DNA from 2 places in the Pseudolabrys sp. genome. Region 1 is predicted to be linked to the other one. Evidence: riboswitches for the same ligand, from Rfam matches in the RefSeq annotation. Region 1 holds a riboswitch; the other holds the start of a gene.

The links. A riboswitch is a leader RNA that binds a small molecule or an ion and turns the genes downstream of it on or off. The one in region 1 is predicted to bind thiamine pyrophosphate.
Region 2: it holds a riboswitch for thiamine pyrophosphate, as region 1 does, so the genes downstream of both, AB7F10_RS13770 (hypothetical protein) here and thiM (hydroxyethylthiazole kinase) in region 1, are expected to answer to the same signal.

Annotation. Positions count from the first base shown of each region.
Region 1 covers NZ_JBFWPH010000001.1:547,019-552,312, forward strand. The annotation lists gene AB7F10_RS02610 (c-type cytochrome) at 1-675, shown strand, start outside; gene AB7F10_RS02615 (DMT family transporter) at 755-1,690, shown strand; gene AB7F10_RS02620 (Lrp/AsnC ligand binding domain-containing protein) at 1,746-1,988, opposite strand; TPP riboswitch at 2,146-2,253, shown strand; gene thiM (hydroxyethylthiazole kinase) at 2,243-3,037, shown strand; gene thiE (thiamine phosphate synthase) at 3,034-3,696, shown strand; gene thiD (bifunctional hydroxymethylpyrimidine kinase/phosphomethylpyrimidine kinase) at 3,693-4,490, shown strand; gene AB7F10_RS02640 (TRAP transporter substrate-binding protein) at 4,498-5,294, shown strand, end outside.
Region 2 covers NZ_JBFWPH010000004.1:167,643-172,936, forward strand. The annotation lists partial or broken gene thiC (phosphomethylpyrimidine synthase ThiC) at 2-1,891, opposite strand; gene AB7F10_RS13765 (hypothetical protein) at 1,938-2,336, opposite strand; gene AB7F10_RS13770 (hypothetical protein) at 2,333-2,806, opposite strand; TPP riboswitch at 2,800-2,903, opposite strand; gene AB7F10_RS13775 (hypothetical protein) at 3,019-4,467, shown strand; gene AB7F10_RS13780 (phospholipase D-like domain-containing protein) at 4,525-5,294, shown strand, end outside.

The DNA.
Region 1 (5,294 bases):
GTTCCCAACATTTCGTCCGATCAGAAAGACGGCATCGGCGCCTGGACCGAGGTGCAGTTCGTCACCGCAATGGTGAAGGGCACCTCGCCGAGCGGGGAGCATTATTATCCGGCGTTTCCCTATACGTCCTACCAGCGCATCGCGCTCAACGATCTGCGAGACCTGTTCGCCTATCTCAAGACTCTTCCCGCTGTGGCCGGCAAGGTGCGCGATCACGAACTGCCGTTTCCCTTCAGCATCCGCCGGCTGCTCGGCGGCTGGAAGTTCCTGTTCCTCGACGGCAAGCCGTTTACGCCGGACGGCAGCCAGTCCGCGCAATGGAACCGCGGCGCCTATCTGGTCAACGGTCCCGGCCATTGCGCAGAATGTCACAGCCCGCGCAATGCGCTCGGCGGCATCGAGGCCGGCAAACGCTTTTCCGGCGGGCCTAATCCGGAAGGCAAGGGCTTCATCCCCAATATTACCCAGGCGCGGCTGAAGAGCTGGTCGGTGAGCGACATCGCAAGCGTGTTGTCGGACGGCCTGACGCCGGAGGGCGACAGCGTGGGCGGCTCGATGACGCCTGTGATCAAGAACACCTCGCAATTGTCCAAGGAGGACCGCGAGGCGATGGCGACCTACATCAAGTCGCTTGCGCCGGTCGAGGGCGTGCGGCGCAAGCAGAGCGGAAACTAGAGCGGGTTTCATTGCCCCGCCGGCCGGGTTCCGGCTGGCGGGAATCGCTGACCGGTGTATTGATCGGTCCGTGACAGACATGACCCCGGCCAGCACCAATCCGCTCAAGGGCATCGTTTTCAAGCTTATCTCGGCGCTGCTGTTTGCGGCGATGTCGGCGCTGGTCCGGCTGACCGGCGAGGTCACGCCGGTCGGGCAGATCGTGTTTTTCCGCAGCGCCTTTGCGATCGTGCCGGTGATCGCGATCTACGCCTGGCGGGGCGAAATCCTCGCCGCGGTGACGACGCGACGGCCGCTCGGCCATATCGGCCGCGGCAGTCTCAGCGTCTGCGGCATGTACACCAACTTTTCCTCGCTGGTGCGCCTGCCGCTCGCCGACGCCACCGCGATTTCATTCGCCTCGCCGCTGATCACCGTAGCGCTGGCGGCGCTCATCCTGAAGGAGCGGGTCCGCATTTATCGCTGGTCGGCGGTGGCGGTCGGCTTCGTCGGCGTCATCGTGATGCTGGTTCCGCATCTGGAATTCGGCGGCAAGGAGGCCGGCCTCGTGGCCTCGGCCGGTGCGATCTTCGCGGTGATCGCGGTGTTCTGCAACGCCGGCACGGTGATCCAGACCCGGAGGTTGACGCAGAGCGAGACGACACCGTCGATCGTGTTCTATTTCTCGTTGATCTGCGCGATCGCCGGCGCGGCGACGCTGCCGTTCGACTGGTACACGCCGACCTGGCTCGAACTCATGGGGCTGGTCTCGCTCGGCATGCTCGGCGGCCTCGCGCATATTTTCCTGACCGAAAGCTATCGCCATGCGGCGGCCTCGGTCGTCGCGCCGTTCGATTACTCGACGATGATCTGGGCGATCATCCTCGGCTATTACGTGTTCGGTGAAATCCCGACCGGCACGGTCTATATCGGCTCGGCGATCGTCGCCGCCGCGGGCCTGTTCGTGATCTGGCGCGAACGGCAACTCGGCCTGCAGCGCCGTCGCGAGGTCGAGAGCCCGCCGGCGCGAACCTGATATCCCTGCGCGTCGCCTTTACCGGAAACCGGCGCGCACTTTTCGGGGCGATGCGTTAGCCCTGAAATGCCTTGAAGGTGACGATGGTGCGGGTGTCCTGGATGCCTGCGATCGGCTGGACCTTCTCCTGGACGAAGTGGCCGATGTCCGTCGTCTCGTCGACGTAGAACTTCACCAGCAGGTCGAAGTCGCCGGCGGTCGAGTAGATCTCCGAGGCAATCTCCGCCTCCGCCAGCTTGTTGGCGACCTGGTAGCACTTGCCGAGGTGGCACTTGATCTGGACAAAGAACGGAACCATCGCGACCCTCCGCGCCGCGGGCAGGCAGGCCCGGCGCATGGCGCAATCCAGCAAAATCGCGCCGCGCTGGCAAGCGGTTGGCGCCGTTTCGCGGGCCGCGCGGCTGCGCCGGTCCGGCCACCTTGCGGCATTCCGCGCCGGGTATTAGTTTCCAGCTTGCAATCTCGTGGGGTGTCCGGCCGGTGCCGGGCTGAGAGGCCATTCGGGCCAACCCAACGAACCTGATCCGGGTCATGCCGGCGGAGGGATGAGAGATGCAGTCTCCCAGCCAATCTGGTGCGTCGTCCGGCGCAGCCGAACTCGCGGGCATCGCGGCAGCAACGCTCGAAGCCTTGCGGGCGAAGGCGCCGCGCGTTCACTGCATCACCAACACGGTGGCGCAGGCTTTCACCGCGAACGTGCTGCTCGCTGCCGGCGCGGTTCCGGCGATGACGGCCTCGCCGGAGGAGGTCGGCGCTTTCGTCGCGATGTCCGGCGCGTTGCTCGTCAATATCGGCACGCTCGACCGCGAGCGCCGCGTGGCCATCGATACCGCAGTCGAGGCCGCGGTGGCCGAGAACATTCCATGGGTGCTCGATCCCGTCTTCATCGACCGCGTGCCGTTCCGCGCCGAACTGGCGCACGACCTGATCGAGCGCGGCAACCGCGCTTTGCGCCTCAACGCGGCGGAGTTCCGCGCGATTTCCGGCGCCGATCCGACGCCGCGCAACGTCGCGCAATATGCACGCCAGCGCGGCACCGTGGTCGCGCTGACCGGTGCGACCGACGTGGTCGCCGACGCAACGCGGCAGGCCTCGGTGTCGAACGGCCACCCGTGGATGGCGAAAGTCACCGCGGTCGGCTGCGCCAACTCGGCGCTGGTCGCGGCCTGCATCGCGGTCGAACCCGATCCGTGGAAAGCGGCGCTGTCCGCCGTCCTGATCGGCGGCATCGCCGGCGAGATCGGCGCGCGCCATGCGCAGGGGCCGGGGACCTTTCCCGCAGCCTATGTCGACGCGATCAGCACGCTCGACGCCGCTGCCATCGCCAGCCACGCGCGCGTCCAATGAACGCCGTCGATCTGCGTCTTTATGCGCTGCTCGATCCCGACAACGCCGGCGGGCATGACCTGCCGCGGCTCGCGGAACTGATCGCGCCGGATACCACGCTGGTGCAGCTGCGCGACAAGCACGGGACGACGCGCGAGATGATCGCGCGTGCCCGCGCGCTGCACGCAGTGCTGTCGCCGCGCAGGATTTTTCTGCTCATCAACGACCGCGTCGATGTCGCACTTGCCTGCGGCGCGGAAGGCGTTCATGTCGGCTGGGACGACATGGAGGCCGCCGATGTGCGGCGTCTGCTCGGGCCGAAGGCGATCGTCGGCCTCAGCATCAAGAGCGTGAGGCAGGCCGATGCCGCGCCGCTCGAGATGCTCGACTATGTCGCGATCGGCGGCGTGTTTACGACGATCTCGAAGAACAATCCCGATCCGCCGGTCGGGCTCGACGGCTTTCGGACCATTCTCGCCGCGATCCGCAAGCGCGCGCCGCACATGCTGGTCGCCGCGATTGCCGGGATCGACGCCGGCAATGCGGGGGATGTGGTTGCGGCCGGCGCCGACGGCGTCTCGGTGATCTCCGCGCTGTCGCGCGCCACCGACCCCGCCGCCGCCGCGAAGTCTCTGCGCGGCGTGATCGATGCCGCGCTGGCAAAGCGAGGCGCGCGATGACGCCGATCGCGCTCACCATCGCGGGTTCGGATTCCGGCGGCGGCGCCGGCATCCAGGCGGATCTGAAAACCTTCGCCGCGCTCGGCGTCTACGGCACATCGGCGATTGCGGCCTTGACCGCGCAGAACACCAAGGGCGTCACCGGCATTCACAATGTGCCGCCGGACTTCGTCGTGGCGCAGATCGACGCCGTGTTCGGCGACTTCGCGGTCGGCGCGGTCAAGATCGGCATGCTGTCGACCGCGCCGATCATTCGCGCGGTTGCTGCCGCGCTCGAGCGCCACAAGGCGCGCAATATCGTGGTCGATCCGGTGATGGTCGCGACCTCCGGCGACCGGCTGCTTGCCGCCGATGCGGTCGATGCGCTGCGCAAGGATCTCATTCCGCTGGCCGCCGTGGTGACGCCGAACCTGCACGAAGCCGCCGCGCTGTCGGGTGCGACGCTCGCCCGCAACGAGGGCGAGATGGAATTGCAGGCGCGCCACATTCTGACGCTCGGGCCGCGCCGCGTCCTGGTCAAAGGCGGACATGGCGACGGCCCGGAAGCGACCGATCTCCTGATCGGCGAATGGGAGATCGTGCGCCTGCCAGCGCAACGCATCGCGACGAAAAACACCCACGGCACCGGCTGCACATTGTCGTCCGCCATTGCCGCCGGGCTCGCCAAGGGCGAGACGCTGCCGGACGCCGTGCGCGGCGCCAAGACCTACGTCACCGCGGCGATTGCCGCCGCCGACCGCGTGCCGGTCGGCCATGGCCACGGGCCGCTGCATCATTTCCACGCATACTGGTGAGGACATCATGACCAAGATCACGCGCCGCAACGCGATCGGAGCGGGAGCCGCCGGGCTTGCCGGCACGCTGGCGATGCCGTCGATTGCACGGGCGCAAACGATCAAGTGGCGCATGGCGACCTCGTGGCCGAAGCGCCTGCCGGGGCCGGGCATGTCGGCCGAGCGCGTGGCCGAGCGCATCCGCAGCCTGTCGAACGGCCGGCTCGATATTTCCGTGCATGCGGCCGGCGAACTGGTGCCCGCCTTCGAAGTGCTCGACGCCGTCGGCAACGGCGTCGCCGATTGCGGGCACACCGCGGCGTTCTACTGGCAGGGCAAGATGCCGGCCGCGGCCTTCTTCACCACCGTGCCGTTCGGGTTGACGCCGGGCGAGCACGTCGCCTGGGTCGATGCCGGGGGCGGGCAGGCGCTCTGGGACGAACTCTATGCGCCGTTCGGCGTGAAGCCGTTCATGGCCGGCAATACCGGCGTCTGCATGGGTGGCTGGTTCCGCAACGAACTGAAAAGCGCCGCCGATCTGCGCGGCTTGAAGTTGCGCTCGCTCGGCCTTGGCGGGGAAATCTATCGCCGCATGGGCGCGACGCCGCAGACCACGCCGCCGGCCGAAATCCTCAACAGCCTGCAGTCCGGCGTGATCGACGGCGTCGAATTTGTCGGACCCGGATCGGACATCGCGCTCGGCCTCTATCGTGTCGCGCCGTTCTACTACTATCCCGGCTTCAACAAGCCGAACGGCACCGGCGAATGCATCGTGTCGCGCAAGTCCTGGGCCGCGCTCGGCAAGGACCTGCAGGCGATCGTCGC
Region 2 (5,294 bases), on a different contig from region 1:
GTGCTTTGCTGTTGTTCTGGATCTTGCCGGCATCGACATAGACCTGCTGGCCCATGGCGTTGAACTTGTCGGACATTTCCTTCATGCCTTGTTCGGCCGACAGGCCCAGCGCCGTCTTTTCGTTGGCGCCGAGGCTCGCCGCGTAGTCGCGCACGTCCTGCGTGATCTTCATCGAGCAGAATTTCGGCCCGCACATCGAGCAGAAATGCGCGACCTTGTGGGCTTCCTTCGGCAGCGTCTCGTCGTGATATTCGCGCGCGGTGTCGGGGTCGAGGCCGAGGTTGAACTGGTCCTCCCAGCGGAAGTCGAAGCGCGCGCGTGACAGCGCGTCGTCGCGCAGTTGCGCCGCAGGGTGGCCCTTGGCGAGATCGGCGGCGTGCGCCGCGATCTTGTAGGTGATGACGCCTTCCTTGACATCATCGCGGTCCGGCAGGCCGAGATGCTCCTTCGGCGTGACGTAGCAGAGCATGGCGCAGCCGAACCAGCCGATCATCGCCGCACCGATGCCCGACGTGATGTGGTCGTAGCCCGGCGCGATGTCGGTCGTCAGCGGCCCGAGCGTATAGAACGGCGCCTCGCCGCATTCCTTGAGCTGCTTGTCCATGTTGATCTTGATCTTGTGCATCGGCACATGGCCGGGGCCTTCGATCATGACCTGGCAGCCCTTCTTCCAGGCGATTTGCGTGAGTTCGCCAAGCGTCTCGAGTTCGGCGAACTGCGCGCGGTCGTTGGCGTCGGCGATCGAGCCGGGCCGCAACCCGTCGCCGAGCGAGAACGAGACGTCATATTTTCGCATGATGTCGCAGATCTCGTCGAAGCGTTCGTAGAGGAACGACTCGGTGTGTCGCGACAGGCACCACTTCGCCATGATCGAGCCGCCGCGCGACACGATGCCGGTGACGCGGTTGGCGGTCAGCGGCACATAGGCGAGGCGGACGCCGGCGTGGATGGTGAAATAATCGACGCCCTGTTCGCACTGCTCGATCAGCGTGTCCTTGTAGACCTCCCAGTCGAGTTTGACGGGATCGCCGTCGACCTTTTCGAGCGCCTGATAGATCGGCACGGTGCCGATCGGGACCGGCGAATTGCGCAGGATCCATTCGCGGGTGTTGTGGATGTTGCGGCCGGTGGAGAGGTCCATCACCGTGTCGGCGCCCCAGCGGATCGCCCACACCATCTTCTCGACTTCCTCTTCGACGGACGACGTGACCGCCGAGTTGCCGATATTGGCGTTGATCTTCACCAGGAAGTTGCGGCCGATGATCATCGGCTCGAGTTCGGCGTGGTTGATGTTGGAGGGGATGATGGCGCGGCCGCGCGCGATTTCCTCGCGCACGAAGTCCGGGGTGATGAAGGGCGGGATCGACGCGCCGAAGCTCTCGCCGTCCTTGAGCGCGGCTTGCGCGCGCTCCAGCATCGCCTTGCGGCCGAGGTTCTCGCGCTCGGCGACGTAGATCATTTCCTTGGTGACGATGCCGGCTTTGGCGAATTCGTATTGCGTGACGGGTTTGCCATCCAAAGCACGCCACGGCTTCGGCGTGTTCGGGAAATTGCGGGCGAGGTGCTTGCCGCTGACATTGCCGTTGTCGACCGGCTTGATCGGGCGACCTTCGTATTCCTCGACGCCGCCGCGCTCCTTGACCCAGGCGATGCGCGCGCGGGGCAGGCCCTTCTCGACGTCGATCGCGATGGTGTCGTCCGTATAGGGGCCGGTGGTGTCGTAGACCGGCAGCGGCGCTTCGCCGGAACCCTGCGAGAGAGCGATCTCGCGATGCGGCACGCGCAGATCGGGCGCGGCGGCGGGCCGGGAGTGGACCTTGCGCGAGGCGGGCAGCGCACCGGTGGTCACCTTCGGGGTGACGAGATCGGCTTGCGTGACGGCTTTGTTCATGATGCGGCCTCCATAGGTGTAAGCGCAGTGCTGGTCGTCAGGGCACTTATTCCGTGTAGCCCTTGAGGGTGAAGAACGATCCGAGCGCGAGAAACAGCACGCCGAACCCGACACGGACGCTGGCGAAGCCGGCCGCGCCGATATAGACGACGAATTGCGGCGCGATGATGCGGAACGCGCCGATCAGCGCCAGCATCCAGCCGAGCGCCGTCACCGAACTGCGCCAGTCGCGCGTCCAGCGCGAATGCACGTTCAGGATGGCGATGCCGGCCGTCATCGCCAGAATGCCGGAAAAGTAGATCATCGGCGGGCTCGACAGGAAGGCGAGCGCCGTCTCCTGATAAGCGGCGTTGTTGATGAGAAGGCCGGTGCCGATCGCGGCGAGAATAGGACCGGTCAGCCGCGCGATCAGCCGCGCGGTGTCCGTCGAGGGGACGTCGTTCACTTGTTGTTTCGCCTGCGCGTCGCACTGCGCGTCTGTCCTGTCGGTTTCGGGGATTTTGTCTCGGCCGCGGCCGCAGGCTTGTCGAGATCGGCGTAGCCGCAATAACTCAGAACGCAGCCGAGCGCGGCGATGGCGACGCCGGACACCGGCAGCGTATAGGGCGTGTCGATCACCGCGCCGCCGACGATCTGCGCGAGCTGCGGCGCGACCATGCGCGCCACGCCGCCGATCACCATCAGCCAGCCGAACACGGTGACGATGACGCGCCAGTCCTTCACCCACAGATTGTGGGCGAGCACGATGGCGATGCCGACCGGCAGCACGATGGCGCCGGAGAGATAGAGGAGAGCCGGGCTGATGACGAACTGTTCGTAGATCGCGCGAAATACGTCGCCGTTGAACAACACGCCGACGCCGGCCGCGACCAAGGGCGGGCCGATCAGCCGGGCGAGATAGATCGAGCGTTGCATCAGCGTCCTGTCCCTTCGCCGGTATGAGCCGGATCAGGTTCAAAGGGTTTTTCTCAGCCCGGCGACACATCCATGCCGGACACCCCTCGGAACGGCGCTAATGTAGGCTTGCGACGGGCACTGTCAATGCGGGCCGCCGTGGCGCAGGCGATGACGCGGTGCATGGCTGCCGCCGCATGATATGACTGCGGCCCGACCGGAGGCGCTTTCCCTTGGCATTGACCGACGCGATTCTCCGCCCCTTGCGGGCGCTGAGGGCGGCCTATCTGCCGCTGCTGATGGTCTATTTCGCCTATGGCGCGCTCGGCCTGATCGACGTGACGCGCGACCTGTGGGTGAAGGAAAGCCTGAGCTTCACGCCGGCGGAACTCGCCGGCATCGGCGTCTGGCTGACGCTGCCGTGGACCGTGAAGATGGTGTTCGGCCAGCTGGTCGACAGCGTGCCGATTCTCGGCTCGCAGCGGAAAAGCTATGTGCTGATCGGCGGCGGCTGTACCGCGGCGGGGCTGGTGGTTCTCGCCGGCGCGGCCGGCCAATGGATCACCGTCGCCGGGCCCGACGCGCTGTTCGTCGCCGGCGCGCTGCTGATCGTGCTCGGCACCGTGATCCAGGACGTGGTGGCCGACGCGATGTCCACTGAGGTGGTGTCGCGGACCGGCCAGGACGGCAAGCCGCGCCCGGAAAAGTCGGTGCGCGCCGAACTCGGCATGGTGCAGGTGCTGGGCCGGCTTGCGCTGTCGGCCGGCATCCTCGCGGTGGCAGGTCTTTCCGGCTGGTTGGCGACGATCTTCTCCCGCGAGACGGTGTTCCTGATCGGCCTCGTCATTCCGGCGATATCCGTCACCGGCATTTTCCTCTATCGCGGCGAGGCGGCGGAGCGCCGCCCGCTCGACTGGCGCATTCTCGGCGGCGGCATCGCCTTTGGTGCGGTGGTGGCGGCGCTGGCGCTCGGCCGCGTGCCGTTCTCGCAGGAGATCATCTTCATCGTCTCGATGGCGGTGATCTGCGCGATGCTGGTGCTGGTGACGCGCGACCTCGACCGCAAGGCGCGGATGGCGATCGTCTATTCCGCCATCATCATCTTCGCGTTTCGCGCGACGCCTTCGGTCGGCGACGGCTATTTCTGGTGGACGCTCGACGTGCTGAAATTCGACGCGGCGTTCTACGGTCATCTGCGGCAGACCGCCGCCGTGCTGGCGCTGGTCGGCATGTGGGCCTTCAGCAAGCAGCTCACCGATTATTCGGTCACCAAGACGCTGTTTTGGCTCACCGTCGCCGGCACCGTGCTGTCGCTGCCGAATGTCGGGCTCTATTACGGGCTCGCGGCGTGGACGGAAGCGCATTTCGGCTTCGGCGCGCGCACCATCGCCGTCGTCGACGCGGCGGCGAGCTCGCCCTTCGCGCAGCTGTCGATGATCCCGCTCCTGTCCCTGATCGCGTTTTACGCGCCGGAGGGGCGGCGCGCGACATGGTTTGCGCTGATGGCCTCGCTGATGAATATGGCGCTGGTCGCCGGCCAGTTGCAGACCAAATATCTCAACGAGATCTTTGCCGTCGGCCGCGGCGACTACGCGGCGCTCGGGCCGCTGCTGGTGATCGTGCTGGCCGCCGGCTTCGTCATCCCGGTCGCGGCGATTGCGCTGTTCGGACGCAAGGTGTAGGGCGCAACCCGCGGCGTTCTGCGGTGTTATAGAGAGGACCGGACGGCACAGGGCGGAATGAGCGAAGCGAATTCGATTTTACGGCCGGGGCGGAATTGCTGGCGCGTGGCGCGCGCGGGCCGCGCGCGCGTGCTGGTCGATGCCGACAATTATTTCCGCAGTCTCGATGCGTCGCTGGAAAAGGCCCGGCGCTCGGTCCTCATCATGGGCTGGGATTTCGACGCCTCGATCCGGCTACGGGGCGACGATCCGAATTGTCCGACGCTCGGCGACCGGCTGCGTGCGCTGGTCGAGGAACGGCCGGAGCTCGAGGTTCGCATCCTGATCTGGAGCGTCGCGGCCTTTCATGCGCCGGGCGCGCCGCTGCCGCTGCTGCTCGGCTCGCCGTGGGAGCGGCATCCGCGCATCCAGGTGCGGCTCGACAGCAAGCACCCGTTTTATGCCTCGCACCACGCCAAGGTCGTCTGCGTCGACGACAGCATCGCTTTCGTCGGCGGCATGGACCTGACGGTGCTGCGCTGGGACACCTGCGAGCATCCGGTCGAGAGTCCGTTCCGGGTTTCGCAACGCGACGGCAGTTCCTATGGCCCGGTGCACGACGTGCAAATGGCGGTCGACGGCGAAGCGGCGCGCGCGGTCGGCGATTATGTCCGCGATCGCTGGACATACGTGATCGGCGAAACCGTGACGCCGGCGACCGGTCAGGCCTGGCCGGACGGTCTCGCGGCGGATTTCTCGGACGTGGATGTCGCGATCTCGCGCACGCTGGGGCCGTATGGCGGACGGCCGGGCGTGTTCGAGGCGGTGACGCTGCTGCACGACGCGCT